Regions from separate parts of the Enterobacter sp. 4974935 genome, predicted to be linked through region 4. Evidence: predicted binding sites of a transcription regulator. Region 4 holds the regulator's gene; each other region holds the start of a gene.
What was found. The regulator CRP, encoded in region 4, controls carbon source genes, mostly activating them, when cyclic AMP is high. The targets are predictions, from matches to a motif close to ATGTGANNNNNNTCACAT.
Positions count from the first base shown of each region.

Region 1 (7,373 bases), 1.1 Mb from region 4:
GCTGGATGGCCTCGGCACGCTGCCCGCGCGCTTCAATTTCACGGCAGGTTGCCAGCGCCCCTTCCTCATCTGAATGCCAGGTCACCCCGATATCAAACCCGCGTTCGGCCAGCATCAGGGCCGTCGTTTTGCCAATTCCTGAATCCGATGCGGTAACAATTGCGACTCGCGTCATACTCACCTCCTGAAAATCTGCAAAGAGGTAAGTATAGATAATGCGCGATTTTAGCTGTGATGATATCCGCCACCCAGCGCGGAGGTGAGCTGGAGCGTGGCATCCACGTACTGACCTTTCAGCATCAACCCGGCAATACGCTCTTTGAGCGCCGGAATTTTTGCTTCACTCACCCGCGAGCCGGCAATGATCCCCGCACTGAAGCGCGCCTGTGCCAGCGCAACGACGCGCGCCGCATCTTTTTCGATCTGCTGCTGGTGCTGATTTTTGGCGGTCAGGGTTTCCACTTCGCTGGCCGTCCGGGCGACCTGGTTTACGGCGTCCACTACGGCCTTGTTGTAGTTCGCCACGGAGAGGTTGTTTTGCGCCCGGGCGATATCCAGGTTCGCATTCAACCGACCACTGTCAAAAATTGGCAGCGTCAGCCCCGCGGTTACGCCCATTTGCTGAGCAGATGAGCGGAACAGGTCGCTAAGGTGCAATGCATCCTGCTGCAAGAACGCCATCAAATTGATGTCAGGGTAGAACGCGGCTCTGGCGGCATCCACTTCGCTCATGGACGCTTCGATATACCAGTGCGCCTCCTGCAAATCCGGGCGGCGAGCCAGCAGCTCATAACCGAGCGTTGACGGCAGCGACGCCTCTGCGTCAGGTAAGGCATGCCGGGCGAGCGTGACTGAAGGGGTATTGGTCAATGCATTCAGACGCGCCTCAATGGCCTTCATTTTGCCGTGCACGTCAGCGAGCTGTTCATCGGTTTTGCTGGCATTGATATCTGTTTCAACGCCTTCCACCGAGGAGGTAATGCCGTGCTGATAAAGCTCACGATCGGCACCGATGATATTTTCCTGCTCCCGTTTGATCTGCGCGAGCACGTCACCCACCGCGGCCTCGGTCTGCCAGTCCCAGTACAGCCGCGCGACGCTGCTGGCGAGCAGCTGGCGGGTCTGCTCCAGCTCCGCTTTTTGCGCATTCACCTTACCGATGCGGGCCTCAATTTGGGCGCGGTTTTTACCCCATAAATCCAGATCCCATCCGGCCGTCAGACCAAAGGTGCCGTTGGTGTACCAGGGTCCGGTTGTCCCCGCCGCCGGGTCAGTCAGGGCGAATGGCCCCATCAGCCCCTCTGCCGACATCTTTTGCCGTTCCACATCTGCGGAAAAATCCATGTGTGGACCATCAGCAGCGACAGCGGCTTTCGCCTGTGCTTCTGCCAGGGTGATGCGCTGCCGGGCAATTTGCATATCCGGTGCATCCGCCAGCGCTTTAGCAATCAGCGCGTTAAGCTGAGGGTCATTAAAATCTTTCCACCATTCGTTTTTTGGCCAGTCGGCATGACTTAGTTGGGTATTTACAGCAGCGGCGGCGGCTTGCGTTTTCACTGGAGACACCGTGGCATGTTCCGGCGCGCAGGCGGACAGCATAAAAATAAGGGGAGCACTCAGAGATAAAGTAAGAGAACGTTTCATTACGCCATAAACTCAAAAAAAATAAAGGCGCAACTTACGCTTACTGACGTTCCGTTTTTTAGTAACGCGTGGCAATCCGCATATTGTTATACATTTTCATATCCGGAAATTTATTCCCCAAGCGAATGATTTAATTTCACCTATTCATACCAATTATGAATTGACTGCTACACTTACTGACGACAGACATACGCAGGAGAGGCGAATGAAAATATTATTGTGGGCTATTTTGATTATATTTCTGATAGGGCTGCTGGTGGTAACCGGCGTATTCAAAATGATTTTCTGATACGTTTGCCCGGCTCCGCGCCGGGCAAACGTATTCACACTTCGCTCAGTGCTTCGACTGGATCACACGGGCAATATCCGCCGACGTCTGTAGCGTACGGATCTCCTGAAATAATCCCAGCGCGTCGTCGTACTCTTTCCGTAAATAACTCAGCCACTGCTTAATGCGCGCGACGTGATACAACCCGGTATCGCCCTGCTTTTCCAGCCGCGTGTATTTTTGCAGGAGTTTCACCACGTCCGCCCACGGCATCCGCGGCTCATTGTATTTCACCACCCGGCTGAGGTTCGGCACGTTCAGCGCACCGCGGCCAATCATCACGGCATTACAGCCGGTCTCTTTGAGGCAGGCCTGCGCGCTCTCATAATCCCAGATTTCGCCGTTAGCAATCACCGGAATAGTAAGCCGTTTGCGGATCTCGCCAATCGCCTGCCAGTTAATGCGCTCGGCTTTATAACCATCCTCTTTGGTTCGCCCGTGCACCACCAGCTCGGTGGCGCCCGCCTGCTGCACCGCGTCGGCAATTTCAAACTGCTTGTCGCCGCTGTCCCATCCCAGACGCACTTTGACCGTCACCGGCAGATGCGATGGCACCGCCTCACGCATGGCCTTTGCGCCGCGATAAATCAATTCCGGATCTTTGAGTAACGTCGCCCCGCCGCCGCTGCCGTTGACCAGCTTTGACGGACAGCCGCAGTTAAGATCGACACCGTACGAGCCAAGCGCTACCGCGCGGGCGGCGTTTTCCGCCAGCCACTCAGGATACTGGCCGAGCAGCTGGACGCGCACCAGCGTACCGGAGGGGGTGCGGCTCTGACGATGCAGTTCCGGACAGAGACGATAAAATGATTTTTCTGGCAGCAACATATCGACCACGCGCAAAAACTCCGTCACGCAGAGATCGTAATCGTTCACCTCGGTAAGCAGCTCGCGCACGAGAGAGTCGAGCACGCCTTCCATCGGGGCCAGTAAAACACGCATTCTGAGTACCTGTGAAAAAAGACGCGCTATAGTAGCTGCTCTCTATGTATGTTGAAAGCCCGGCGTTCCATTCTGGAATGTCTGGTATGCCCAAAATTCATGATGTGATCCGTGGCACATTTTCAGGTTTAATTGTATGATGAATACGTCTCAGCAAGGACTTTCACCATGAGCAAATCACTGAATACTATCTGGCAATACCTTCGCGCCTTCGTCCTGATTTATGCCTGCCTGTACGCCGGCATTTTTATCGCGTCGCTGCTGCCTATTACCATCCCCGGCAGCATTATCGGCATGTTGATCCTGTTTGTGCTGCTGGCATTACAGGTGCTGCCCGCGAAATGGGTCAACCCGGGGTGCTTCGTTCTCATTCGCTATATGGCCCTGCTTTTTGTGCCTATCGGCGTTGGGGTTATGCAGTATTACGATGTGCTTAAGGCGCAGTTCGGCCCGATAGTGGTCTCCTGCGCCATCAGTACGCTGGTGGTTTTCCTGGTCGTCAGCTGGAGCTCACACATTGTGCATGGCGAACGTAAGGTCATCGGGGAGAAAACAAAAAAATGATGGCGAATATCTGGTGGTCCCTGCCGTTAACCCTGGTGGTGTTCTTTGCTGCGCGTAAGCTTGCGGTTCGTTTCAAAATGCCGTTGCTCAACCCGCTGCTGGTCGCCATGGTGGTGATTATTCCTTTTCTGCTGCTCACCGGCATTTCTTATGAACGTTACTTCGCCGGGAGCAAGATCCTCAACGATTTGTTGCAGCCTGCCGTGGTGGCGCTGGCGTTTCCTTTATATGAGCAACTGCATCAGATCCGCGCGCGCTGGAAATCCATCATAACCATCTGCTTTGTGGGTAGCCTTGTTGCGATGATCACCGGTACCTCGGTGGCCTTATTGATGGGCGCATCGCCGCAGATCGCCGCCTCTATCCTGCCTAAATCCGTTACTACGCCGATTGCCATGGCCGTGGGCGGCAGTATCGGCGGCATTCCGGCCATCAGCGCCGTGTGCGTGATTTTCGTCGGTATCCTGGGCGCGGTGTTTGGTCATACGCTGCTGAATATCATGAAAATTCGGACCAAAGCGGCGCGCGGTCTGGCGATGGGTACCGCCTCGCACGCGCTGGGCACCGCACGCTGCGCGGAGCTGGATTATCAGGAAGGGGCATTCAGCTCGCTGGCACTGGTGATCTGCGGGATTATAACCTCCCTGCTCGCGCCGTTTATCTTCCCGATTATTCTGGCAGTAATGGGCTAAAATTTGCGATGCGTCGCGCAAATTTCATTTTCATTTCATAAGTTGCATACATAATGAGATTTGGATCACATATAAAGGCCGTACGGCTCCGTACACTACCGATCCATTAACCTTGATGAGGCAACGTCATGCATCCACGTTTTCAAGCTGCTTTCTCTCAGCTTGCAGAGAATTTGCAATCAGCCCTGGCTCCGGTTCTGGCGGATGCGCATTTCCCCGCCCTGCTGACGGCAGATCAGGTCACGACGCTTAAACAGGCAACGGGGCTGGACGAAGACGCGCTGGCTTTCGCCCTGCTACCGCTGGCGGCTGCTTGCGCCCGCGCTGACCTTTCCCATTTTAACGTAGGCGCAATTGCGCGCGGCGTGAGCGGGACCTGGTACTTCGGCGGGAACATGGAGTTTCTCGGTGCGACCATGCAGCAAACCGTTCATGCGGAGCAGAGTGCCATCAGTCACGCCTGGCTGCGCGGCGAAAAGGCCCTGCGCGCCATCACCGTCAACTATACCCCTTGCGGCCACTGCCGTCAGTTTATGAATGAGTTGAACAGCGGTCTTGAACTGCGTATCAACCTGCCGGGACGCGCGCCGCATACGCTGGGTGATTACCTGCCGGATGCTTTTGGCCCTAAAGATCTTGAGATCAAAACCCTGCTGATGGACGAGCAGGACCACGGTTACGCGCTCTCAGGGGATGCGCTCAGCGAAGCGGCCATTGCCGCCGCCAATAAAAGCCACACGCCATACAGCAAATCACCAAGCGGCGTCGCCCTTCAGTGCCGCGACGGCCGCATCTTCACCGGCAGCTATGCAGAGAACGCCGCGTTTAACCCGACGCTGCCTCCGCTCCAGGGCGCCCTGAACCTGCTCAGCCTGAACGGGTATGACTACCCGGATATTCAGCGCACGATCCTCGCTGAAAAGGCCGATGCACCGCTGATCCAGTGGGACGCGACCGCAGCCACGCTGAAAGCGCTGGGCTGTTCAACCATCGACCGCGTGCTGCTGGCATAATCTGTTCGGCGGGCAAATTTGCCCGCCAGTCTGACGAAAAACCCCTCAGTTGAATCGCTGTTTCTTGCGCTAACCAGGCGGGTACAGTAGCCTGAGGGAAATTTCATCATCGGTACGAGCCATCTGCATGTTAAAGCGCGTGTTTTACAGCCTGTCTGTCCTGGTCGGCATACTGCTGTTGATCGTGCTGGGTCTCGACCGCTGGATGAGCTGGAAAACAGCTCCCTACATTTTTGATGACCTACAGGACCTCCCCTACCGCCAGGTTGGCGTGGTGCTTGGCACCGCCAAGTATTACCGCACCGGCGTCATCAATCAGTATTACCGGTATCGTATTCAGGGCGCGCTGAACGCCTATAACAGCGGCAAGGTGAACTATCTGCTGCTGAGCGGCGATAACGCGCTGCAAAGCTATAACGAGCCGGTGACGATGCGCAAAGACCTGATTGCCGCAGGCGTCGACCCGGCCGATATCGTGCTCGACTACGCCGGATTCCGCACGCTTGATTCCATCGTGCGTACCCGCAAGGTGTTCGACACCAACGATTTCATCATCATCACCCAGCGTTTCCACTGCGAGCGGGCGCTGTTTATCGCCCTGCATATGGGGATCCAGGCCCAGTGCTACGCCGTGCCGTCGCCAAAAGATATGCTGAGCGTACGCGTACGTGAGTTTGGCGCCCGTTTTGGCGCGCTGGCTGACCTGTACCTGTTCAAGCGTGAACCGCGCTTTTTAGGCCCGCTGGTGCCGATCCCAACGATGCACGAAGTGCCTGAAAATGCGCAAGGTTATCCGGCGGTGACGCCGGAGCAGCTGCTGGAAATGCAGAAGAAGTAATAACTGATGTCGGGTGGCGGCTTCGCCTTACCCGACCTACGATCGCGATTTTGTAGGCCCGGTAAGCGTCGCGCCACCGGGCAAAAAAAGGCCCGCTACGTGAGCGGGCCTTTCCATTCTGAAGAACTTATTTCTTACGCGCGTACTTCAGTGAATCCAGGGCAACCGCGAAGATAATGATCGCGCCCTTGATGATGTACTGCCAGTACGGGTTCACGCCGATGTAGGTCAGGCCGTAGTTGATCACGGTGAAGATGATCACACCGGTCACCACGCCCAGCACGGTACCCACGCCGCCGCTGAAGGAGACGCCGCCGACCACGCAGGCCGCAATCGCATCCAGCTCGTACATAAAACCGAGGTTGTTGGTGGCAGAGCCGATACGGCCTGCTTCCAGCATCCCGCCGAAGGCGTAGAACACACCGGACAGGGCATAAATCATCAGCAGGTTCAGAGCCACGTTGACGCCGGAGACTTTCGCCGCTTCCGGGTTGCCGCCGATAGCAAAGATGTTTTTACCGAAGCGGGTTTTGTTCCACAGGATCCAGACGAACGCCACCGCAATCAGCGCATAGAAGGTGATATAGGAGAGACGGAAGCTGCCCAGCGCAACAAACCCCTGCGTGAAGGTCGAGAAGCCGCTTTCGAAGCCAGAGATTGGAGACGCGCCGACGAAATCGTAGTACAGGGAGTTGATACCATAAACGATGATCATCGTGCCAAGCGTGGTGATGAATGGCGTCACGTTCAGGTAAGCAATGATGATGCCGTTAATCAGGCCAATTACCGCGCCGATGGCGCATACGATCAGGATCACCACGAAAATCGGCATGGTCGCCATCTCCGGGAACACCTTGTTGGCGTTTTCCATCGACTGCAACAGGGTTGCCGCAATAACCGCCGCCAGACCCACCTGGCGCCCTGCCGAAAGGTCTGTCCCCTGGGTAACGATGAGCCCTGCCACGCCCAACGCGATGATAATACGTACGGAAGACTGGGTCAGAATATTACTTAAGTTCAGCAGACTTAAGAACGTTGGGTCCTGGAAAATAATTATCGCCAGCAAGACTAAAAGAACAACGTAAATACCGCCTTCTTTCAGATAAGTGAGAAAACTTTTTTTATTTAACGCACTCATGAGGAGCCCCTGATCTTAAAGGTGCAAAGACGCAAGACGCAAAATTTCGTTTTGCGTTGTCGTTTTGGTTTCAACAATACCGGCAACGAGACCATTGCTCATAACCAGAATACGGTCTGTGATCCCTAACAATTCCGGCATTTCGGAAGAAATAATAATGATCCCTTTATCTTTTTTCGCCAGCTCTGCGATCAGCTGGTAAATCTCGAATTTT
Region 1 covers NZ_JBZWGT010000003.1:1,318,777-1,326,149, reverse strand. Annotated here, with positions in the region: gene AC4OVS_RS07515 (SDR family oxidoreductase) at 1-175, opposite strand, end outside; gene mdtQ (multidrug resistance outer membrane protein MdtQ) at 226-1,644, opposite strand; gene yohP (small membrane protein YohP) at 1,850-1,933, shown strand; gene dusC (tRNA dihydrouridine(16) synthase DusC) at 1,979-2,914, opposite strand; gene AC4OVS_RS07495 (CidA/LrgA family protein) at 3,083-3,478, shown strand; gene AC4OVS_RS07490 (CidB/LrgB family autolysis modulator) at 3,475-4,170, shown strand; gene cdd (cytidine deaminase) at 4,299-5,183, shown strand; gene sanA (outer membrane permeability protein SanA) at 5,311-6,021, shown strand; gene mglC (galactose/methyl galactoside ABC transporter permease MglC) at 6,149-7,159, opposite strand; gene mglA (galactose/methyl galactoside ABC transporter ATP-binding protein MglA) at 7,175-7,373, opposite strand, start outside.
Region 1: a site for CRP is predicted at 4,224-4,241, ahead of cdd (cytidine deaminase). Genes of this name have one in related genera too.

Region 2 (7,373 bases), 980 kb from region 4:
TTTACCTTCAGAGGTAAACTCGTAAGGGCCTTCCTGGAAGGTCACTTTCTGTCCATGCATGTACGACACGCCCGCGTCGATAGAGGCATTCTCGTTGAACGCGTAGGTTGCCCCCGCACTTACCCAGAAACGGTCCTGATCCGGAATGGAGATAGAACGCTTATCTGCCGGTACCGGACTGTCATCAAATGCCACGCCGGTACGGAACGTCCAGTTGTCATCCATATAATAGGTCGTACCAAGTGCGATACGGTAAGCATCGTGGAAGCTTTCGTCTTTATAGAACAGCGTCTGGCCGTTGCTGCCGGTGGCTTTCAGCTCCTGGAACTGGCTCCAGCTGGTATACGCGAGGCTATAGTGAATAGCCCACTGCGGCGCAACGCGGTTATAACCTGACACTTCCCACATTTCTGGCAGATGCAGTGACAGTGAACCCGGTACGGTTTGATTCGAGGTACCCCATGGAATGGTGGTGCCTGCGCCCGGTACCATACCGTTGACTGGGCTCAGGATGCCGCTTTTGTAATCGCCATCGAAGTCAATCTTCACTTCTGAGCGGTAGGTCAGACCCCAGCGGTTGTTTTTATCCAGTTCATACAGGATACCGGCGTTCCAGCCGTAACCCCACTCGTCACCTTTCAGGCTGGCAATTTTATTGCTGTTTTTCGGCAGCGCAGCAGTTTGCTCCCCGGAATAACGCTCGATTTTTGCATCAGCGTAGACAGCATCAAAGCCCAGACCAAAGCTCCAGTTATCGTTCAGACGATATGCGCCGCTCAGGTTAAGGTTCAGGGTCGTCAGGTCGGTTTTACCGCCGTATTCCCCGGCCGGGTAGTTGTTATTGAACTCCGTTGCCAGGCCATAGTTAGAGGTGACAGAGGCACCCCAACCAAACTGTTCATTGATTGGCGCAACAAAGTGCAGGTTAGGCACCCACGCCGTTGGTGCAATGTTATCCGCCTTCAGATCTGCGCCGGTATACTGAGATTTGCCAGAAATGTTGACATCAGGATCGATGTAAACCGCACCGGCAGAGAAGGTAGGGCGATCAAACATCATGATAAGCGCCGGGTTACGGCTTGCGTTGCCTGCGTCATCGGCAATCGCACCTTCCCCGGAATACGCACGGCCAAGGCCAGAGGAAGAAAATTCGTTTAACTGGAAGCCCGCTGACCAGGCGGACGTTGAGACGATTGCCACTGCAACTGCTAAAGCAGTTTGTTTGAACAGGGTTTTCTGGCTCATGACCATAACCTCATTGAGTTATTTTTATTCAATAATTGTTACATACCGTAACAGGAGCGCGAAGTGTAGGGTCTGAGGTATGACATACAAATCAGACCAGTGGCGAGAGTATAGGTCTGACCAGCTGGGATGTTGCAAGTTTGTTTATTAATATTTTCAAACATGTTTCATGAAACGAGATCTGGTTGGCAAAATTGTGACCAGTACGATTCATCCGAAAAGGTGAATTTTGTTTTAGATCATTTTTTAGTGTGATATTGCTCACTTATCCGGTTTTGCGCCATTAACGGCTGGAGGGGGCTCGTCCGGGGGCGTAAAATAGTCGCATCGTGTTTATCTCGCGCGCTGCGCGAATACAGAGGAAATTGAGCTATGAGTAAATGCAGTGCTGATGAAACCCCGGTTTGCTGCTGTATGGATGTTGGCACCATTATGGACAACACCGATTGCACCGCCTCTTACAGCCGCGTATTCCCTAACCGCGCTGAAGCGGAAGAGACGCTGGCCGCGCTGAGCAAGCGTGCGCGTGAAGTCGAATCCGATCCATGTGAAATCAAATCTACCTTCACGGAAGTGGAAGGCGGCGTACAGCTGGATATCGACTTTGTGTTCGCCTGCGAGGCAGAAACGCTGATCTTCCAGCTGGGCCTGCGTTAATTCCTGCGGTCTGGTGCCCTCACCCCAACCCTCTCCCACGGGAGAGGGCGCAAACACTAAAAACGGTAACCCACGGGTTACCGTTTTGCTTTTACCCTGGGCATTTTCTTTTTCTTCTCTGTGCCTTAGCTCGCAATTTTTCGCTTCCCCGATTGGCTCAATGTAAAAAAATAGTTAAGACTATTATCAGGTCAGACCACTTAACGTGCGCGCAAAATTTTTTTACAGGGGAGTGTTATGAGTCAGGCATTACCGCTTATCACCCGACACGGTGACCGCATTGCCATTGTCAGCGGGTTACGTACGCCGTTTGCACGTCAGGCAACCGCGTTTCACGGTATACCGGCTGTCGATCTGGGAAAAATGGTGGTGGGGGAGATGCTGGCTCGCAGCGAGATCCCGCCAGAGGTTATTGAGCAACTGGTTTTCGGCCAGGTGGTACAGATGCCGGAAGCACCCAATATCGCGCGTGAAATCGTGCTGGGTACCGGCATGAATGTTCATACCGACGCCTACAGCGTCAGCCGCGCCTGCGCTACCAGTTTCCAGGCGGTGGCGAACGTGGCGGAAAGCCTGATGGCGGGGACCATTCGCGCGGGGATCGCCGGCGGCGCTGATTCCTCCTCCGTGCTGCCCATCGGCGTCAGCAAACAGCTGGCCCGCATCCTCGTGGATGTCAACAAAGCTCGCACTACCGGTGCAAAGCTTAAACTCTTCTCGCGTTTACGCCTGCGCGACCTCATGCCCGTGCCACCTGCCGTTGCTGAATACTCCACCGGCCTGCGCATGGGCGATACAGCCGAGCAGATGGCAAAAACCTATGGTATTACCCGCGAACAGCAGGATGCGCTGGCGCATCGCTCGCATCAGCTGGCAGCGAAAGCCTGGTCGGAGGGCAAACTGACCAACGAAGTGATGACCGCCTATGTACCGCCTTACCGGGAACCGCTCGCGGAAGATAACAACATTCGCGGCACCTCAACCCTGGCAGATTACGCAAAACTGCGCCCGGCCTTTGACCGTAAACATGGCACCGTTACGGCGGCCAACAGTACGCCGCTGACGGACGGTGCCGCCGCCGTGATCCTGATGACGGAATCCCGGGCGAAAGAGCTGGGCATCACACCGCTGGGCTATTTGCGCAGCTACGCCTTTACCGCCATCGATGTCTGGCAGGACATGCTGCTCGGACCGGCCTGGTCCACGCCGCTGGCGCTGGAGCGCGCGGGGCTAACGCTCTCCGATCTCACGCTAATTGATATGCACGAAGCCTTTGCCGCACAAACGCTGGCAAACGTGCAGCTTATGGCGAGCGAACGTTTTGCCCGTGACGTGCTGGGCCGCGCGCATGCCACAGGCGAAGTGGATCAAAGTAAATTCAATGTGCTGGGCGGCTCTATTGCCTACGGTCATCCGTTTGCAGCGACCGGGGCGAGAATGATTACCCAGACGTTGCACGAACTGCGTCGCCGTGGCGGCGGCTTTGGTCTCGTCACCGCCTGTGCGGCGGGTGGCCTGGGCGCAGCAATGGTTCTGGAGGCTGAATAATGGAAACGACATCTGCATTTAACCTTGCTGTTCGCCTTGATAACGTGGCCGTTATCACCATTGATGTGCCCGACGAAAAAATGAATACCCTGAAGGCGGAGTTCGGCGTTCAGGTGCGTGCGATGCTCAGACAGATCCGCGAAAACAAAGCGATACGTGGCCTGGTATTTATCTCGGCAAAGCCGGATAACTTTATTGCCGGGGCCGATATCAACATGATTGCCCGGGCGACAAGCGCTCAGGAAGCAGAAGATCTGGCGCGTCAGGGGCAGCAGGTGATGGCGGAGATCCATGCGCTGTCGATACCCGTTGTCGCTGCGATCCACGGGGCTTGCCTGGGCGGCGGGCTTGAGCTGGCGCTGGCCTGCCACAGTCGCATCTGTACCGACGATGCGAAAACCGTACTCGGACTGCCTGAAGTACAGCTTGGATTGCTTCCCGGTTCAGGTGGCACGCAGCGCTTGCCGCGGCTGGTGGGCGTCAGTACGGCGCTGGAGATGATTTTAACCGGTAAACAGCTGCGCGCCCGTCAGGCGTTAAAGGCGGGTCTGGTTGATGAGGTCGTTCCGCACGCAATCTTGCTTGAGGCTGCCGTTGAGCGGGCGCTGAAAGGTCGTCAGGCGAAACGCCCCCTGCCGGTGCGTGAGCGTATCCTCGCCGGGCCGCTGGGGCGCACGCTGCTGTTTAATATGGTGGGTAAAAAAACCGAGCAAAAAACCAGAGGGAATTATCCGGCAGCGACGCGCATTCTGAAGGTGATTGAAACCGGTTTATCCCAGGGCAGCAGCAGCGGTTATGCCGCGGAAGCGAAAGCGTTTGGCGAGCTGGCGATGACGCCGCAGTCGCAGGCGCTGCGCGGCATTTTCTTTGCCAGCACGGAGGTTAAAAAAGATCCGGGCAGTGAAGCTGAACCGGCTCCGCTGCGCGCCGTTGGGGTTCTGGGTGGTGGGCTGATGGGCGGCGGCATCGCGTTTGTCACCGCCAGCAAAGGCAAATTGCCCGTACGTATCAAAGATATCAATCCTCAGGGCATCAACCACGCGTTGCAGTACAGCTGGCAGAACCTTGATCGCAAAGTGAAACGCCGCCATATCAAGGCCAGCGATCGCGATAAAACCCTCGCGATGATCACTGGCGCCACCGACTACAGTGGGTTTGCACACCGCGATCTGGTGATTGAAGCCGTGTTCGAAGATCTGGCCCTTAAGCAGCAGATGGTAGCGGACGTTGAACAGCATTGCGCGCCGCACACCATTTTCGCGTCAAACACCTCGTCTTTGCCGATCGGCGACATCGCGGCGAAAGCCATGCGCCCGGAGCAGGTGATAGGGCTGCACTATTTCAGTCCTGTCGAAAAAATGCCGCTGGTGGAGGTTATCCCTCATGCCACAACCAGCCCGCAAACTATTGCCACCGTGGTGAAGCTGGCGAAAAAACAGGGCAAAACTCCTGTTGTGGTCGCGGACAAAGCCGGCTTCTACGTCAACCGCATTCTGGCGCCGTATATTAACGAAGCGATGCGGTTGCTGACGGAAGGGGAGAAAATTGAGCACGTCGATGACGCCCTGGTGAAGTTTGGTTTCCCCGTCGGCCCAATCCAACTTTTGGATGAGGTAGGAATTGATACGGGGACTAAAATTATCCCTGTGCTGGAAGCGGCTTATGGCGATCGTTTTGCGCCGCCTGCAAACTTTGTTTCCGCAATTTTGAAGGACGATCGCAAAGGCAGAAAAAATGAACGCGGTTTCTATCTTTACGCCGCGAAAGGGCGTAAAAGCAAGAAACAGGTCGACCCTTCGGTTTATGCGCTTATTCCTGTCACGGGTCAGGGAAAATTGTCGGCGGTTCAGTGTGCTGAGCGCTGCGTGATGATGATGCTCAATGAAGCGGCGCGCTGCTTTGGTGAGCAGGTGATCAAAAGCGCGCGCGACGGCGACATCGGTGCCGTGTTTGGTATCGGTTTTCCGCCATTCCTTGGCGGCCCGTTCCGGTATATGGATACCCTCGGGGCGGGTGAAGTGGTTGCGATCCTGCAACGTCTGGCCTCGCAATACGGTCCACGGTTTACACCTTGTGACGAATTATTGCAGATGGCGGAACGGGGTCAGACATTCTGGCCCGCAAGGGAAACTGATTGCGTAAACTGAAGTCAAAGAAGGGTAAATCCTGAGGTGATGGAACCTGTTTTGGCGAAATTGTAAACAGAGATTGACTATACTTACGCCATTGAGGTAAAAAACAGCGTTTCATTCACCGAATGGATCAGGCACAATGCCCGGCCATCGGGTTTTCTACCTCAGAGCATTAATCGCGGGTAGTTAACGCCGGTGATTCTGGTTAACAAAAGCGGTGCAATATGCAAGTTTTTATCATGCGTCACGGCGACGCGGCACTCGATGCCGCCAGTGACTCAGTACGTCCTTTAACCGTCTGTGGCTGCGACGAATCCCGTCAGATGGCGACATGGCTTAAAGGTCAAAAAGTGGACATTGAACGCGTTCTGGTGAGTCCGTTCCTGCGGGCAGAACAGACGCTGGATGTGGTAGGAGAGTGTATGAACCTGCCATCCAGTGTGGATGTTCTCCCTGAACTCACGCCGTGTGGCGATGTTGGCCTTGTCAGTGCTTACCTTCAGGCGCTGTGCAACGAAGGTGTCGCTTCCGCACTGGTCATTTCCCACCTGCCGCTGGTCGGCTATCTGGTATCTGAGCTGTGCCCGGGCGAAACGCCACCAATGTTCACAACGTCCGCCATTGCCAACGTCACCCTCGACGAAACCGGCAAAGGGGTCTTTAACTGGCAAATGAGTCCGTGCAACCTGAAGATGGCTAAAGCTATCTGACGTGACGTGCGATATGGCGGGGTGCCGCGTGCCTCCCGCCATCCTGTCAGGGCAACTCTGGCGGCTGCCACTCCTCAACCTCAATCAACACCAGCAATGCGGCATCTCCGCCGTACTCTTTTGGTGCCTGATGAAAAGCCATTACGTGCGGATGCTGAGCCAGCCACAGCGGCGTCTGTTGTTTGAGAATATGTTTGCCGTGACCGTGCATCACGCAGGCGCAAAAAACATGCTCGCGTCGGCACGCCGCGATCAACGCCCCCAGCTCCTGCTTCGCCTGCATCTGGGTCAACCCGTGCAGATCGAGGAACAGCTCCGGCGAGTAATCTCCCCGGCGTAATTTTTTCAGTTCAAAATGGCTAACGTCTTCGCGCACGTATTTCACCGCGCCCTGCGTATTTAGCAGCGGCTGAAACTCATCTGAAAAATAGTGGCTGTTATCGGCCTGCTCCTGGAGCAGACGTTTGACCGGAACCTCGCTGATTTTTTTACGCTGCGGGCGATGGACAATGGTGTCGTGCGTGATTTTACGCGTCCCGGTCATCAGCTGGCGGAAGAGAGCCTGATCCTCCTCGCTGAGCGATGTTTTCTTTTTCATTCGTCATTCTCATCTCGTATTTCCGATAGTGTACCCGACTAAACGCATTTTTTAACCTCAAGCGACACGCGTCATTGCTGATTTATCGCCGTCTTCATGGCAAACTAGCCGCCGAAAATTATGCGAGCATGCCCTGGAGGAAAGAGTGGATAAAATTTTTGTCGATGAAGCAGTAAACGAGCTGCATACCATACAGGACATGTTGCGCTGGTCGGTTAGCCGCTTCAGCGCCGCCAATATCTGGTACGGACACGGCACCGATAACCCGTGGGATGAGGCCGTCCAGCTGGTGCTGCCGTCACTCTACCTGCCGCTGGATATTCCGGAAGACATGCGCACCGCGCGCCTGACCTCCAGTGAAAAACACCGCATCGTTGAGCGCGTGATCCGTCGCGTGAACGAGCGTATTCCGGTGGCTTACCTGACCAACAAAGCCTGGTTCTGCGGCCATGAGTTCTATGTTGATGAGCGTGTGCTGGTGCC
Region 2 covers NZ_JBZWGT010000003.1:1,157,312-1,164,684, forward strand. Annotated here, with positions in the region: gene fadL (long-chain fatty acid transporter FadL) at 1-1,245, opposite strand, end outside; gene AC4OVS_RS06760 (YfcZ/YiiS family protein) at 1,618-1,902, shown strand; gene fadI (acetyl-CoA C-acyltransferase FadI) at 2,140-3,450, shown strand; gene fadJ (fatty acid oxidation complex subunit alpha FadJ) at 3,450-5,597, shown strand; gene sixA (phosphohistidine phosphatase SixA) at 5,807-6,292, shown strand; gene smrB (endonuclease SmrB) at 6,339-6,890, opposite strand; gene prmB (50S ribosomal protein L3 N(5)-glutamine methyltransferase) at 7,036-7,373, shown strand, end outside.
Region 2: a site for CRP is predicted at 1,495-1,512, ahead of AC4OVS_RS06760 (YfcZ/YiiS family protein). Genes of this name have one in related genera too.

Region 3 (7,373 bases), 2.6 Mb from region 4:
CGCCTTTAATGCTAATCACGGTATCATTTGGAGCCAGCGGTGCGGTCATCAGCAGTGCCGTCAGGAACTGGCTGGAGACGCTACCGTCAACCTCAACATTACCGCCAGTGAAACCACCGCGCAGACGCAGTGGCGGGTAATTTTCTTGCTCAAGATAATCAATCTGCGCGCCGCCCTGACGCAGGGCATCGACCAGGTGGCCGATCGGACGCTCTTTCATGCGCGGCTCGCCGGTCAGCACAATATCGTTGCTCCCAAGACACAGCGCAGCGGCCAGAGGACGCATCGCCGTACCGGCGTTACCCAGGAAAAGCTCCAGCGCTTCAGCGGAATGTAATGCGCCGCCGTTACCGGTGACTTCACAACGGGTACGATCGTCTGACAGCGCATACTGAACGCCCAACGCTTTCAGTGCATTGAGCATATGGCGCACGTCATCGCTGTCCAGCAGGTTGGAAAGGACGGTGGTGCCGTTTGCCAGAGCTGCCAGCAGCAGAGCGCGGTTCGAGACACTTTTTGAACCAGGCAGATTAATGGTGCCATCTACCCGCGCGATAGGTTGTAACGTCAGGGATTCCATGAAACTTAACTCTCAACTCAACATAATAAAAACCCCGCAGGAACGCTGCGGGGGTGAAAAACAGCCAATTAACCGTGACGACGTTCGAAGTCGATCATGAAATCAGTCAGGGCTTTAACGCCTTCCAGCGGCATCGCGTTATAGATAGAGGCACGCATACCGCCTACCACACGGTGACCTTTCAGCGCATGCAGACCCGCCGCGAAGGACTCTTCCAGGAACACGTTATCCAGGTTGTTGTCCGCCAGCTGGAACGGCACGTTCATGCGCGAACGGTTAGTTTTGGCGACATCGTTACGGTAGAAATCGCTCTTGTCGATCACGCCGTACAGCAGTTCAGCTTTTTGCTGATTGATCTTGTCCATCTGCGCCACGCCGCCTTTTTGCTTCAGCCATTTGAAGACCAGGCCGGAGAGATACCAGGCGAACGTTGGTGGAGTGTTGAACATGGAATCGTTGTCGTTCAGGACGGTGTAATCCAGAATTGACGGGCAAGACTTATGGGCTTTCCCCAGCAGGTCTTCACGCACGATAACGATAGTCAGACCCGCAGGACCGATGTTTTTCTGGGCACCCGCGTAGATGACGCCGTAGCGGCTGACGTCCAGCGGCGTGGACAGAATGGTGGAGGAGAAGTCCGCCGTCACAATGACATTTTCGCCAAAGTCTGGCTCTTCGTGAATAGCGATACCGTCGATGGTTTCGTTCGGGCAGTAATGAAGATACGCGGCGTTGTCAGAAAGCTGCCACTCACTCATCGGCTTCACGGCGCGCATACCGTCAACGGTCACTTTGGCATCGATAACGTTCGGCGTGCAATATTTGTGCGCTTCTTTTACCGCACTGGCCGCCCAGTAGCCGGCATCAACGTAATCAGCGGTGGATTTGTCGCCCAGCAGATTGAGCGGAATACCCGCAAACTGACCGCGTCCACCGCCGTGACAGAACAATACTTTGTAGTTCGAGGGAATGTTCAGCAGATCGCGAAAATCCTTTTCTGCCTCTTCCGCCACCTGAATAAACGCTTTACCCCGGTGGCTAACTTCCATCACCGACGTACCCAGACCGTTCCAGTCACACAGCTCCTGTTGAGCCTGTTTGAGCACGTCTGCCGGTAACATTGCCGGACCTGAACTGAAATTAAAGACTTGAGCCATTTCCCCTCACCACGCTAAAAGCCATAAGTTATAACTGTGGATATCGGTTTTATCATTCAGTGACACGCGCCGCAATGTCTAAAACTTATGGCCGAAGAAATGTGCCCCTCGTCACACAAAACAATCTGCCGTACCGTTGTCGCAAAACCGACAAAATCGCTGTCAGGTAATGCGTTTAGCCCGGCTAACCTTCGTCCATTCTGGATTTGTACAGCGAGGGCATAATTGATGATCGCCCGCCTGCATGACCACCACGTGGCTGCATTTTATGCAGGCATACTGGCCCGCATCAGGGACGGTTTTGTATCGCTCGATAAGCATATCCGGCAGTATGCACAGGCCGGGCTTGACCTCATCGTCAGGATAGTAATAAACGCTGATTTGACCGTTCGTTTCCATAATCGCCAGACGCACCTGCCCCAGCTGTTCAACGCTGCTTATACGTAGCTCCATAAAGAACTCAAACTCCGTCATATTGGCGCTTTGCACATTCTCCCAGGCCAGTTGACCATCTTCGACAATCACCACCGGTTTTCCTTCGAACAGATCTTCCAGTTTTTCACTTTTCGACATCAGCCACATGACCAGCCGGTACAGCAGCGCAAGCGTCACGAAGACGATAAAAACCGGCACCATCGGCACATCGTCATAAAAGGCAACGTCCCCTGCCGCCGAACCCAGCGTCAGGATAATCAGCACTTCAAACAGTGACATCTGCCGCACGCCGCGACGTCCGGTGATTTTCAGAAACAGGAAGACGAGTACAAAGGTGTACAGGCTACGCAACGCCACTTCGCCTAAAAACTCAGGTGGGACTTTATCAAACGCCATCCGCTGGAGATCAAATGCTTTCATTTTTTTATGCCTTAACAGTAGGTTACTGCTTATAAGCATAGCCCAGCCATTTATTTTCGCCGGAGATAGCACCCGTCACGCAAAACCCGTATCATTGCGCGCTTTACGTACGATAAAAGTGAACGCCATGACTCAAACGTTTATCCCCGGCAAAGACGCCGCTCTGGAAGATTCCATCGCTCGCTTCCAGCAGAAACTGACCGACCTGGGCTTTAATATCGAAGAAGCCTCCTGGCTGAATCCGGTGCCTCACGTCTGGTCCGTGCATATTCGCGACAAAGACTGTGCGCTGTGCTTTACCAACGGCAAAGGCGCGACCAAAAAAGCGGCACTGGCCTCTGCGCTGGGTGAGTATTTTGAGCGTCTGTCCACCAACTATTTCTTCGCCGACTTCTGGCTGGGTGAAACGATTGCCAACGGCCCGTTCGTTCACTACCCGAACGAAAAATGGTTCCCGCTACCCGAAGACGACGAACTGCCGGAAGGCATTCTTGATGCCCGCCTGCGCGCGTTCTACGATCCGGAAAACGAACTGACCGCCAGCATGCTGATCGACCTGCAATCCGGCAATGAGGATCGTGGTATCTGCGCCCTGCCGTTCACCCGTCAGTCTGACGAGCAGACCGTTTACATTCCAATGAACATCGTTGGCAATCTGTATGTGTCTAACGGTATGTCTGCCGGTAACACCCGTAACGAAGCGCGTGTACAGGGGTTGTCTGAAGTTTTCGAGCGTCACATCAAAAACCGTATTATTGCTGAATCCATCAGCCTGCCGGAGATCCCGGCTGACGTGCTGGCGCGCTACCCGGGCGTGGTGGAATCCATCGCCAAACTGGAAGCAGAAGGTTTCCCAATCTTTGCTTATGACGGCTCTCTGGGCGGCAAATATCCGGTTATCTGCGTGGTACTGTTCAACCCGGCAAATGGCACCTGCTTCGCCTCTTTCGGCGCGCACCCGGACTTCGGCGTGGCGCTGGAGCGTACCGTGACCGAACTGCTGCAAGGTCGTAGCCTGAAAGATCTCGACGTGTTCACCCCGCCAACCTTTGATGACGAAGAAGTCGCCGAGCACACCAACCTCGAAACGCACTTCATCGACTCCAGCGGTTTGATCTCCTGGGATATGTTCAAACAGGACGCAGACTATCCGTTCGTGGACTGGAGCTTTGCCGGTACGACGGAAGAAGAGTTCGCCACCCTGATGGCGATCTTCAACGCGGAAGATCAGGAAGTCTATATTGCCGACTATGAACACCTTGGCGTTTATGCGTGCCGTATTATTGTGCCGGGTATGTCGGACATCTATCCGGCAGAAGATCTGTGGCTGGCGAACAACAGCATGGGCGCGCATCTGCGTGAAACCCTGCTGGCCCTGCCGGGCAGCGAGTGGGATAAAGAAGATTATCTGAACCTGATCGCCCAACTGGACGAAGAAGGACACGATGATTTCACCCGCGTACGCGAACTGCTGGGTCTGGCAACCGGAAAAGATAACGGCTGGTACACGCTGCGCATCGGCGAGCTAAAAGCGATGCTGGCGCTGGCGGGCGGCGATCTGGATCAGGCTTTGGCCTGGACCGAGTGGACGATGGAGTTTAACCAGTCCGTCTTCTCCGCCGAGCGCACTAACTATTACCGTTGCCTGCAAACGCTGCTCTTGCTTTCTCAGGAAGACGACCGCGAGCCATTGCAGTATCTGAACGCCTTCGTCCGCATGTACGGTGCAGATGCCGTTGAAGCTGCCAGCGCGGCGCTGAGCGGTGAAGAACCGTTCTATGGCCTGCAAGCGGTTGACAGCGATCTGAAAGCCTTCCCGGCGCATCAGTCGCTGCTGAATGCGTATGAAAAATTGCAGAAGGCTAAAGCCGCTTACTGGTCAAAATAAGCGCATATAACATTAATGGCTGTAGGCGTATTCAATCGCCTGAGCTATATTACGGGGCAATTTCATTGCCCCTTTTTTTTATTTTTCCGCAATGACGTTTAATTGTAATAATTAAGTTAACCACGGGTAAATATAAAAACGCTTACCTGGGCTTTACTGTTACTAATTCTAATAAATACTCCATTTTAATTAACTGTTCCACGGGAGGCTGAAGGAAAAAATTCAACTCTTTTCATAACTTTTAAAATTTATTTTTATACGGATAATCAAATACTTACTCCGCTTTTGCTGTAAAACCATACACACTGCGGGCCCATAAGCCAGGCGAGATATGATCTATATCAATTTCTCTTCTATAATGCTTTGTTAGTATCTCGTCGCCGACTTAATAAAGAGAGAGTTAGTGTGAAAGCTGACAACCCTTTTGATCTATTACTCCCCGCTGCGATGGCGAAAGTTGCCGAAGAAGCGGGTGTCTACAAAGCAACGAAACATCCGATGACGACGTTCTTTCTGGCCATTACGGCTGGGGTGTTCATCTCCATCGCTTTCGTCTTCTATATCACAGCCACCACCGGCACTGCCGGGATGCCTTTCGGCATAGCGAAACTGATTGGTGGTATTTGCTTCTCACTGGGCCTGATCCTCTGCGTCATCTGCGGCGCCGACCTCTTCACCTCAACGGTGCTGATTGTTGTTGCAAAAGCCAGCGGAAGAATTACCTGGGGTCAACTGGGGCGCAACTGGCTCAACGTCTACGTTGGCAACCTGATTGGCTGTCTGCTCTTTGTTCTGTTGATGTGGCTTTCTGGCGAGTACATGACCGCCAACGGCGGCTGGGGGCTTAACGTCCTGCAAACCGCCGACCACAAAATGCACCATACATTTATCGAAGCCGTTGCTCTCGGCATCCTTGCAAACCTGATGGTCTGCCTGGCGGTCTGGATGAGCTACTCTGGTCGTAGCCTGATGGATAAAGCCATGATTATGGTTCTGCCGGTTGCGATGTTTGTTGCCAGCGGCTTTGAGCACAGTATTGCGAATATGTTCATGATCCCGATGGGGATTGTTATCCGCAACTTTGCAAGCCCGGAGTTCTGGACTGCTGTTGGTTCAACCCCGGAAAGTTTTTCACACCTGACTATTATGAATTTCATTACTGATAACCTGATCCCCGTCACTATCGGGAACATTATCGGTGGGGGTCTGTTAGTTGGGTTGACATACTGGGTCATTTACCTGCGTGGCGGCGATCATCATTAATGGTTGTCTCAGGCAGTAAATAAAAAATCCACTTAAGAAGGTAGGTGTTACATGTCCGAGCTTAATGAAAAGTTAGCCACAGCCTGGGAAGGTTTTACGAAAGGTGACTGGCAGAATGAAGTCAACGTCCGTGACTTCATTCAGAAAAACTATACCCCGTATGAAGGTGACGAATCCTTCCTGGCTGGTGCGACTGATGCAACCACCAAGCTGTGGGACAGCGTAATGGAAGGCGTTAAACTGGAAAACCGCACTCACGCGCCAGTTGATTTTGACACCTCCGTTGCTTCTACCATCACTTCTCACGATGCTGGCTACATCAACAAAGCCCTTGAGAAAATCGTTGGTCTCCAGACTGAAGCACCACTGAAACGCGCAATCATCCCGTTCGGTGGCATTAAAATGGTTGAAGGTTCCTGCAAAGCGTATAACCGCGAGCTGGACCCAATGCTGAAAAAAATCTTCACCGAATACCGTAAAACCCATAACCAGGGTGTATTCGATGTTTACACCAAAGACATTCTGAACTGCCGTAAATCTGGCGTTCTGACCGGTCTGCCAGATGCCTATGGCCGTGGCCGTATCATCGGTGACTACCGTCGCGTTGCGCTGTACGGTATCGACTTCCTGATGAAAGACAAATACGCGCAGTTCGTCTCTCTCCAGTCTGACCTGGAAAACGGCGTAAACCTGGAAGCGACTATCCGTCTGCGTGAAGAGATTGCTGAACAGCACCGTGCGCTGGGTCAGATCAAAGAGATGGCGGCTAAATACGGCTGTGATATCTCTGGTCCTGCAACCAACGCTCAGGAAGCTATTCAGTGGACCTACTTCGGCTACCTGGCCGCGGTTAAGTCTCAGAACGGTGCAGCAATGTCCTTCGGCCGCGTATCCACCTTCCTGGATGCGTATATCGAACGCGATATCAAAGCAGGCAAAATCACCGAGCAAGACGCTCAGGAAATGATTGACCATCTGGTCATGAAACTGCGTATGGTTCGCTTCCTGCGTACTCCAGAATATGATGAGCTGTTCTCTGGTGACCCAATCTGGGCAACCGAATCTATCGGCGGTATGGGCGTAGATGGCCGTACGCTGGTAACCAAAAACAGCTTCCGCTTCCTGAACACCCTGTACACCATGGGTCCTTCTCCGGAGCCGAACATCACCGTTCTGTGGTCTGAAAAACTGCCACTGAACTTCAAGAAATTCGCCGCTAAAGTGTCCATCGACACCTCTTCTCTGCAATACGAGAACGATGACCTGATGCGTCCGGACTTCAACAACGACGACTACGCTATCGCGTGCTGCGTAAGCCCAATGGTTGTTGGTAAGCAAATGCAGTTCTTCGGTGCGCGTGCAAACCTGGCCAAAACCATGCTGTACGCAATCAACGGCGGCGTTGACGAAAAACTGAAAATGCAGGTTGGTCCTAAGTCTGAACCGATCAAAGGCGACCTTCTGAACTTCGACGAAGTGATGGAGCGCATGGATCACTTCATGGACTGGCTGGCTAAGCAGTATGTCACTGCGCTGAACGTCATCCACTACATGCACGACAAGTACAGCTACGAAGCCTCTCTGATGGCGCTGCACGACCGTGACGTCGTTCGCACCATGGCGTGTGGTA
Region 3 covers NZ_JBZWGT010000003.1:2,799,037-2,806,409, forward strand. Annotated here, with positions in the region: gene aroA (3-phosphoshikimate 1-carboxyvinyltransferase) at 1-580, opposite strand, end outside; gene serC (3-phosphoserine/phosphohydroxythreonine transaminase) at 649-1,737, opposite strand; gene AC4OVS_RS14770 (DUF421 domain-containing protein) at 1,900-2,592, opposite strand; gene ycaO (30S ribosomal protein S12 methylthiotransferase accessory factor YcaO) at 2,720-4,480, shown strand; gene focA (formate transporter FocA) at 4,886-5,743, shown strand; gene pflB (formate C-acetyltransferase) at 5,795-7,373, shown strand, end outside.
Region 3: a site for CRP is predicted at 1,837-1,854, ahead of serC (3-phosphoserine/phosphohydroxythreonine transaminase). Genes of this name have one in related genera too.

Region 4 (7,373 bases):
CGGTGAAAAGCACCTCCATATCCCCGGAACCGACTACCCCTGCCAGCGCCCTGCCGCTTACTTCGCGGCTGGCGGGCACGGTCAATGTGATTTTTTCCATAACATCCTCTTAATGCTTTGAATAGGGCGTTTCGACGCGGTCAAGAAACAGCGTGGCGGCAAGCAGGTCTGCGGCTCCGCCCGGCGAGGCGTTAAGCGTCAGCATCTGACGGTCTAACCGCGCCAGCGCCTGCTGCCCCGCAAGTGTTGCGCATCCTCCCGCGTTCAGCACCGCACGGGCGCCGTTCTGCATGGCATCCAGCCCCTCCATGCCGGCGCGCGACAGCACGCAGGTGTCGGTGAGCGAGGTCATGATCGCCATCAGCGCGTCGAGTCTGGCCTGCGTTTCGCTGCTGCCGTTGAGACGGCTGAGGTGAAGCTGCGGCAGCGCGCGCTGCATGATGTGCGGAAACGCCTGCTGAGCCTCTTCACGCGCGCCCGGTACACGGTAGCGGTGCGTGACGCGTAACCCCTTGCTGAATACTTTCGGCGCCGCGTCATCCGGCAGTTTCGCCAGCTGAGCGGCGGTGTTCGCGACGGTTTGCGCCCGGGCATCGCCGCCCAGCATCGCCACCGCGCTCACCAGCAATCCCAGCGCCCAGATCGCGCCACGGTGTGTGTTCACGCCGTCGGTAGCGGCCATCATCTGCCGTTCGCCTTCACGACCCAGGCGGCCAACGGTTTGCCTGAGGGCAATATCCGCCGGACGCTGCCAGCTCTGTTGCGCCAGCGCCTGAAACGTGGGGGTCAGGCTGTGAGCGGAGCGCTCCATCAGCGCAAGCGATAAATCGTGATGCGCGCCGTTCCCCCGGCTGTCCACCAGACCGGGCTTCGGGCTTAAACGTGCTTCGTCAATCAGACACTGCGTGGCGGTTCGCGCCAGCCATTCGGCACCGCCTTCAACCTGGATCTGGGGCAGAAGTTTCATTACCAGCTCCGGAATTTCGCAGGTGGGTTATACAGGCCGCCGGACCACTCAACGAGGTCAGCCACGCTGCCCGCAGCCAGCAGAGAGCGGGTGGCATCGGTACGACGAATGCCCATATCTTCCGGATACACAACCTTGCCGCTCTGGCGCAGTTCCGCCACGCGTTTGGCGTCAACGCCCAGACCGATATCGGTGATACCCGCCACGGCGGCGACCATGGCGCGACGCTCTTCCAGATCTTTTGCCCGGTAGAGGTAAGCAATCCCCTCTTCCGTCAGCACGTGGGTGACGTCATCGCCGTAAATCATAACCGGCGCCAGCGGCATGCCGGAGGCTTTCGCCACGTCTACGGCGTCGAGTTTCTCCACGAAGGTTGGCTTCACGCCCGCCTGGAAGGTTTCCACCATCTGCACAACCAGCTTTTTACCGCGCTGCATCGGGTCAGGCTCGGTGATCATGTTCAGCCAGGCCGGTGTGGCGTGGCGACGACCGTGCGGATCGTGGCCCATGTTTGGTGCGCCGCCGAAGCCGGAGAGACGGCCGCGGGTCACGGTTGAGGAGTTAGCGTAACCATCAACCTGTAGCGTGGAACCGATAAACATGTCGACCGCGTACTGACCAGCCAGCTGACAGAAGGCGCGGTTAGAGCGCATGGAGCCGTCAGCACCGGTAAAGAACACGTCCGGACGGGCGCGGATGTACTCTTCCATCCCCAGCTCGCCGCCGAAGCAGTGGACGCTCTCCACCCAGCCGCTTTCGATGGCCGGGATCAGCGTTGGATGCGGGTTCAAAGTCCAGTGTTTACAGATTTTGCCTTTGAGTCCGAGCTGTTCGCCGTAGGTTGGCAGCAGCAGTTCGATCGCTGCGGTATTAAAGCCAATCCCGTGGTTCAGGGACTGCACCTGGTGTTCAGCGTAGATGCCTTTAATCGCCATCATCGCCATCAGGATGTGTTCCTGTTTAATCAGGCGCGGGTCGCGGGTGAAGAGCGGCTCAATAAAGAACGGCTTGTCCGCCACCACCACGTAATCGATCCACGAGCCCGGAATATCGACGCGCGGCAGGTCGCACTCGTCGTCCACCAGCTCGTTCACCTGTGCGATGACGATGCCGTCGTGGAACGCGGCGGCTTCCACCAGCGCCGGGGTATCTTCGGTACTCGCCCCGGTGTAGAGGTTACCTTTACGGTCCGCTTTAAAACCGGCAATCAGCGCCACGTTTGGCGAAAGGTCGACGTATAAACGTGAGTAGAGTTCGATGTAGGTGTGAATCGCCCCGATTTCGAGCTGACCATCTTCCAGAAGCTGCGAAATGCGCAGGCTTTGCGTACCGGAGAAGGAGAAGTCGAGCTTGCGGGCGATGCCTTTCTCAAAGATGTCCAGATGTTCGCTGCGGCCCACGCTCGGCATGATCATATGCAGATCGTGCACGATTTGCGGGTTCACTTCGGCCAGTGAACGGGAAAGGAAATCCGCCTGCTTCTGGTTGTTGCCTTCCAGAACGACTTTGTCGCCTGGTGCGATCAGTTTTTCCAGCATGGCGACAAGATCGCCGGTTGGCAGTACCTTGCCCTGCACCGGTACGGACGCCAGACGACGCGCTTTCTCGCTGCGTCGGGTGTTCCATTGCCGGGTGGGTGTTTGCCCAGATAACATTATTAACCTCCTGATTCAGCACATCATTCTGATTTGCTTAACGTTGAGTAAAGTGTGCGCTCTGGTGAGAAAGGCATCAATTAAGCGTAGGACGTAATCATTAGCCTGAGAGTAATAATCAAGGTAAAGAAATGTGATCGGGATCAGTTCATGTTTCGGAAAAACGGGCTAAACGGGGTACAATTCGGAAGGTATAGTTAATTTCTGACAAGAATCAGCATCGCCCTTATGACCCAAATCATTCCCTCAGACTTCGACATTGCAGCCGAAGAGAGCGCAGAGTTCGTGCCCATGCGCGGTGTGGCTAACCCTCACCTGCAAACCATGCTGCCGCGCCTGATCCGCCGCAAGGTGCAGTTCAACCCCCACTGGCAGCGCATTGACCTGCCGGACGGTGACTTTTTGGATCTCGCCTGGAGCGAAGATCCGGATCAGGCCAGACATAAACCCCGTCTGGTGGTGTTTCACGGCCTGGAAGGCAGCCTGCACAGCCCTTACGCACACGGTCTCATTGAGGCGGCGAAAGCCCGCGGCTGGCTTGGGGTGGTGATGCATTTTCGCGGATGCAGCGGCGAGCCTAACCGTCAGAAACGCATTTATCACTCGGGTGAAACCGAGGACGGCTCCTGGTTCCTGCGCTGGCTAAGAGACAATTTCGGCGAAGCACCAACGGCAGCGGTGGGGTATTCGCTGGGCGGGAATATGCTGGCCTGCCTGCTGGCGAAGGAGAGCGACGCCGTACCGCTGGATGCGGCAGTGATTGTCTCTGCGCCCTTTATGCTGGAGCAGTGCAGTTATCATATGGAAAAAGGGTTTTCGCGGGTCTATCAGCGCTACCTGCTCAACCTGCTGAAAGCCAACGCCGCGCGTAAACTTAAGGCCTATCCGGATACGCTGCCTGTGACGCTGCAACAGCTCAAACGCGTGAAGCGCCTGCGCGAGTTTGATGATTTGATCACCTCGAAAATTCACGGCTTTGCCGATGCGATTGACTATTACCGTCAGTGCAGCGCCATGCCTTTACTGAATCAAATCACGAAACCCACGCTGATTATCCACGCCAAAGACGATCCGTTTATGGATCATCACTCGATCCCCGCCCCTGACTATCTGCCGGATAACGTGGAGTATCAGCTCACCGAGTTCGGCGGGCACGTGGGCTTTGTTGGCGGCACGCTGCGTCGGCCAAAAATGTGGCTTGAGACGCGTATACCCGACTGGTTAACGGCTTATCTGGACGGTAAAAAATGATTATTCCCTGGCAGGATCTCTCTCCCGACACGCTCGATAATCTGATTGAAAGCTTTGTCTTGCGCGAAGGCACCGATTATGGTGAACATGAACGTTCGCTTGAACAAAAGGTCAGCGATGTGAAGCGCCAGCTTAAAAGCGGCGACGTGGTGCTGGTATGGTCCGAACTGCATGAGACGGTGAATATCATGCCCCGCAACGCGTTTCATGGCTGATCTTACACTTTTCCAGTCAGGGAGTTGCTATGTCTGCCAGACATCCGGTTATTGCCGTTACGGGTTCGAGTGGGGCGGGAACCACTACCACCAGCCTCGCCTTCCGCAAGATTTTCGCCCAGCTTAACTTACGGGCGGCAGAGGTAGAGGGCGACAGCTTTCACCGCTACACGCGCCCGGAGATGGATATGGCCATCCGCAAGGCGCGCGATCTGGGTAAACACATCAGCTATTTTGGCCCGGAGGCCAATGACTTCGGCCTGCTGGAGCAAACCTTCCGTGAATACGGGCAGAGCGGCACCGGGCAGTCCCGCAAGTATCTCCACACCTACGATGAAGCCGTGCCCTGGAACCAGGTCCCCGGCACGTTCACGCCCTGGCAGCCGCTGCCGGAACCGACTGACGTGCTGTTTTACGAAGGATTGCACGGCGGCGTGGTGACGCCTCAGCACGACGTGGCGCGCCATGTGGATTTGCTGGTGGGGGTGGTGCCGATTGTTAACCTTGAGTGGATCCAGAAGCTGACGCGTGACATGAGCGAGCGCGGCCATTCGCGAGAGGCGGTAATGGATTCGGTGGTGCGCTCCATGGAAGATTACATCAACTTCCTGACGCCGCAGTTCTCCCGAACCCACATTAACTTCCAGCGCGTCCCCACCGTGGACACCTCCAACCCGTTCGCCGCAAAAAGCATCCCTTCCCTGGACGAGAGCTTTGTGGTGATCCACTTCCGCAACCTGGAAGGCATTGATTACCCCTGGCTGCTGGCGATGCTACAAGGTTCGTTTATTTCGCACATGAATACGTTAGTGGTACCGGGCGGAAAAATGGGGCTGGCGATGGAGCTGATCATGACGCCGCTGGTGCAGCGGCTGATGGAAGGAAAGCAAATCGCGTGAGTTGTTTTGCCCGGTGGCGCTGCGCTTACCGGGCCTACGGGCGTGCTTTTGTAGGGCGGGTAAGCGAAGCGCCACCCGCCAAAAATTAAGCCTCGATCACTTCATACGAATGGGTGATGTTTACCGCTTTCTCCAGCATTAATGCCACAGAGCAATATTTCTCCGCAGACAGGTCAACCGCACGCGAGACCGCCGCATCCTTCAGTTCTTTGCCGGTGACGATAAAGTGCAGATTAATATGCGTGAACAGACGTGGCGCCTCTTCGCGACGTTCTGACGTCAGCTTCACTTCACAATCGGTCACGTCATGACGGCCTTTTTGCAGGATCGACACTACGTCGATCGCGCTGCATCCACCAGCCGCCATCAGCACCATTTCCATCGGGCTGGGAGCTTTATCGCCGGAGTTGCCATCCATCAAAACCTGGTGCCCGGAAGCAGACTCGCCCAGGAACGTTAACCCTTCAACCCATTTCACACGCGCTTGCATATTCACTCACTCCAACGTTGCATTTTTTATGACAGATTACGTGTACGTTACATTTCTCGCAACGGAAGGCGACCTGCGTCATGCTGAAGCGAGACACCAGGAGACACGCGGCGAAAGCTATGCTAAAACACTCTGGATGCTACAGTAATACATTGACGTTACACATGTATGCAGAGGACATCAAACTTTACTGGCTGCGAAACGTTACGACAGCCGACTTCCCAGGTATGGGTAAGAATTCGATTGCAACCCCAGAGTCCGGATGCATCTTATGACTCTGGTGACAGCTTATAACAGAGGATAACAGCGCATGGTGCTTGGCAAACCGCAAACAGACCCGACTCTCGAATGGTTCTTGTCTCATTGCCACATTCATAAGTACCCATCAAAGAGCACGCTGATTCACCAGGGTGAAAAAGCGGAAACGTTGTATTACATCGTTAAAGGCTCGGTGGCCGTGCTGATCAAAGATGAAGAAGGGAAAGAGATGATCCTTTCTTATCTGAACCAGGGCGATTTTATCGGTGAACTGGGCCTGTTTGAAGAAGGCCAGGAACGTAGCGCCTGGGTTCGTGCAAAAACAGCATGTGAAGTGGCTGAAATTTCTTACAAGAAATTCCGTCAGCTGATTCAGGTCAACCCTGACATCCTGATGCGTCTTTCTTCCCAGATGGCACGCCGTCTGCAAGTGACCTCTGAGAAGGTGGGTAACCTCGCCTTCCTGGACGTGACCGGTCGTATCGCGCAGACGCTGTTGAACCTGGCGAAACAGCCAGACGCCATGACCCACCCTGACGGTATGCAAATTAAAATTACCCGCCAGGAAATCGGTCAGATCGTCGGCTGCTCCCGTGAAACAGTGGGCCGTATCCTGAAGATGTTGGAAGATCAAAACCTGATCTCCGCCCACGGTAAAACCATCGTGGTTTACGGGACCCGTTAATTCCGGTCAGACGGCGTGCCGCCGCAGGGTGGCACGCCGTTTTTGTCTCTACTCCTTATGTGGCGCAGGCTGATCTATCACCCGGAAGTTAACTACGCACTGCGACAAACGCTGGTGTTGTGTCTTCCCGTGGCCGTGGGCCTGATCCTCGGACATCTTCAGCAAGGCCTGCTGTTTTCCCTCGTGCCCGCCTGCTGCAACATTGCCGGTCTGGACACCCCGCATAAACGCTTTTTCAAACGCCTGATTATTGGCGGCTGCCTGTTTGCCGGCTGTAGCCTTGCCGTGCAACTCTTACTGGCCCGCGACATTCCTCTGCCGCTGATCCTGACCGTGCTGGCGATGACGCTTGGCGTAACCGCTGAAATCAGCTCGCTGCACGCCCGCCTGCTTCCCGCGTCGCTGATTGCCGCCATCTTCACCTTAAGCCTTGCGGGCAATATGCCGGTGTGGGAGCCATTGCTGATCTACGCCCTCGGCACGCTGTGGTACGGGCTGTTTAACTGGTTCTGGTTCTGGTTGTGGCGGGAACAGCCGCTTCGCGAATCCCTGAGCCTGCTCTACGTGCAGCTTGCTGAATACTGCGAAGCAAAATACACCCTGCTCACGCAACATACCGACCCGGAAAAATCCCTGCCGCCGCTGCTGGCACGCCAGCAAAAAGTGGTGGATCTGATCAGCCAGTGCTATCAGCAGTTGCACATGCTTGCCGCCAACAAAAATCATGAATATAAGCGGCTGCTGCGTACCTTCCAGGTCGGGCTGGATTTGCAGGAGCATATTTCCGTCAGCCTTCATAATCCGGAAGAGGTGCAAAAGCTGGTGGAGCGCAGCCATGCGGAAGCGGTGATCCGCTGGAACGCGCAGACCGTCGCGGCGCGCCTGCGGGTGCTGGCTGAGGATATCCTCTATCACCGCTATCCGACGCGCTTTAACATGGACAAACAGCTCGG
Region 4 covers NZ_JBZWGT010000003.1:178,232-185,604, reverse strand. Annotated here, with positions in the region: gene mdcC (malonate decarboxylase acyl carrier protein) at 1-100, opposite strand, end outside; gene AC4OVS_RS01950 (triphosphoribosyl-dephospho-CoA synthase) at 110-967, opposite strand; gene mdcA (malonate decarboxylase subunit alpha) at 967-2,622, opposite strand; gene AC4OVS_RS01940 (hydrolase) at 2,851-3,873, shown strand; gene AC4OVS_RS01935 (YheU family protein) at 3,870-4,088, shown strand; gene AC4OVS_RS01930 (phosphoribulokinase) at 4,118-4,987, shown strand; gene AC4OVS_RS01925 (OsmC family protein) at 5,073-5,477, opposite strand; gene crp (cAMP-activated global transcriptional regulator CRP) at 5,788-6,420, shown strand; gene AC4OVS_RS01915 (YccS/YhfK family putative transporter) at 6,478-7,373, shown strand, end outside.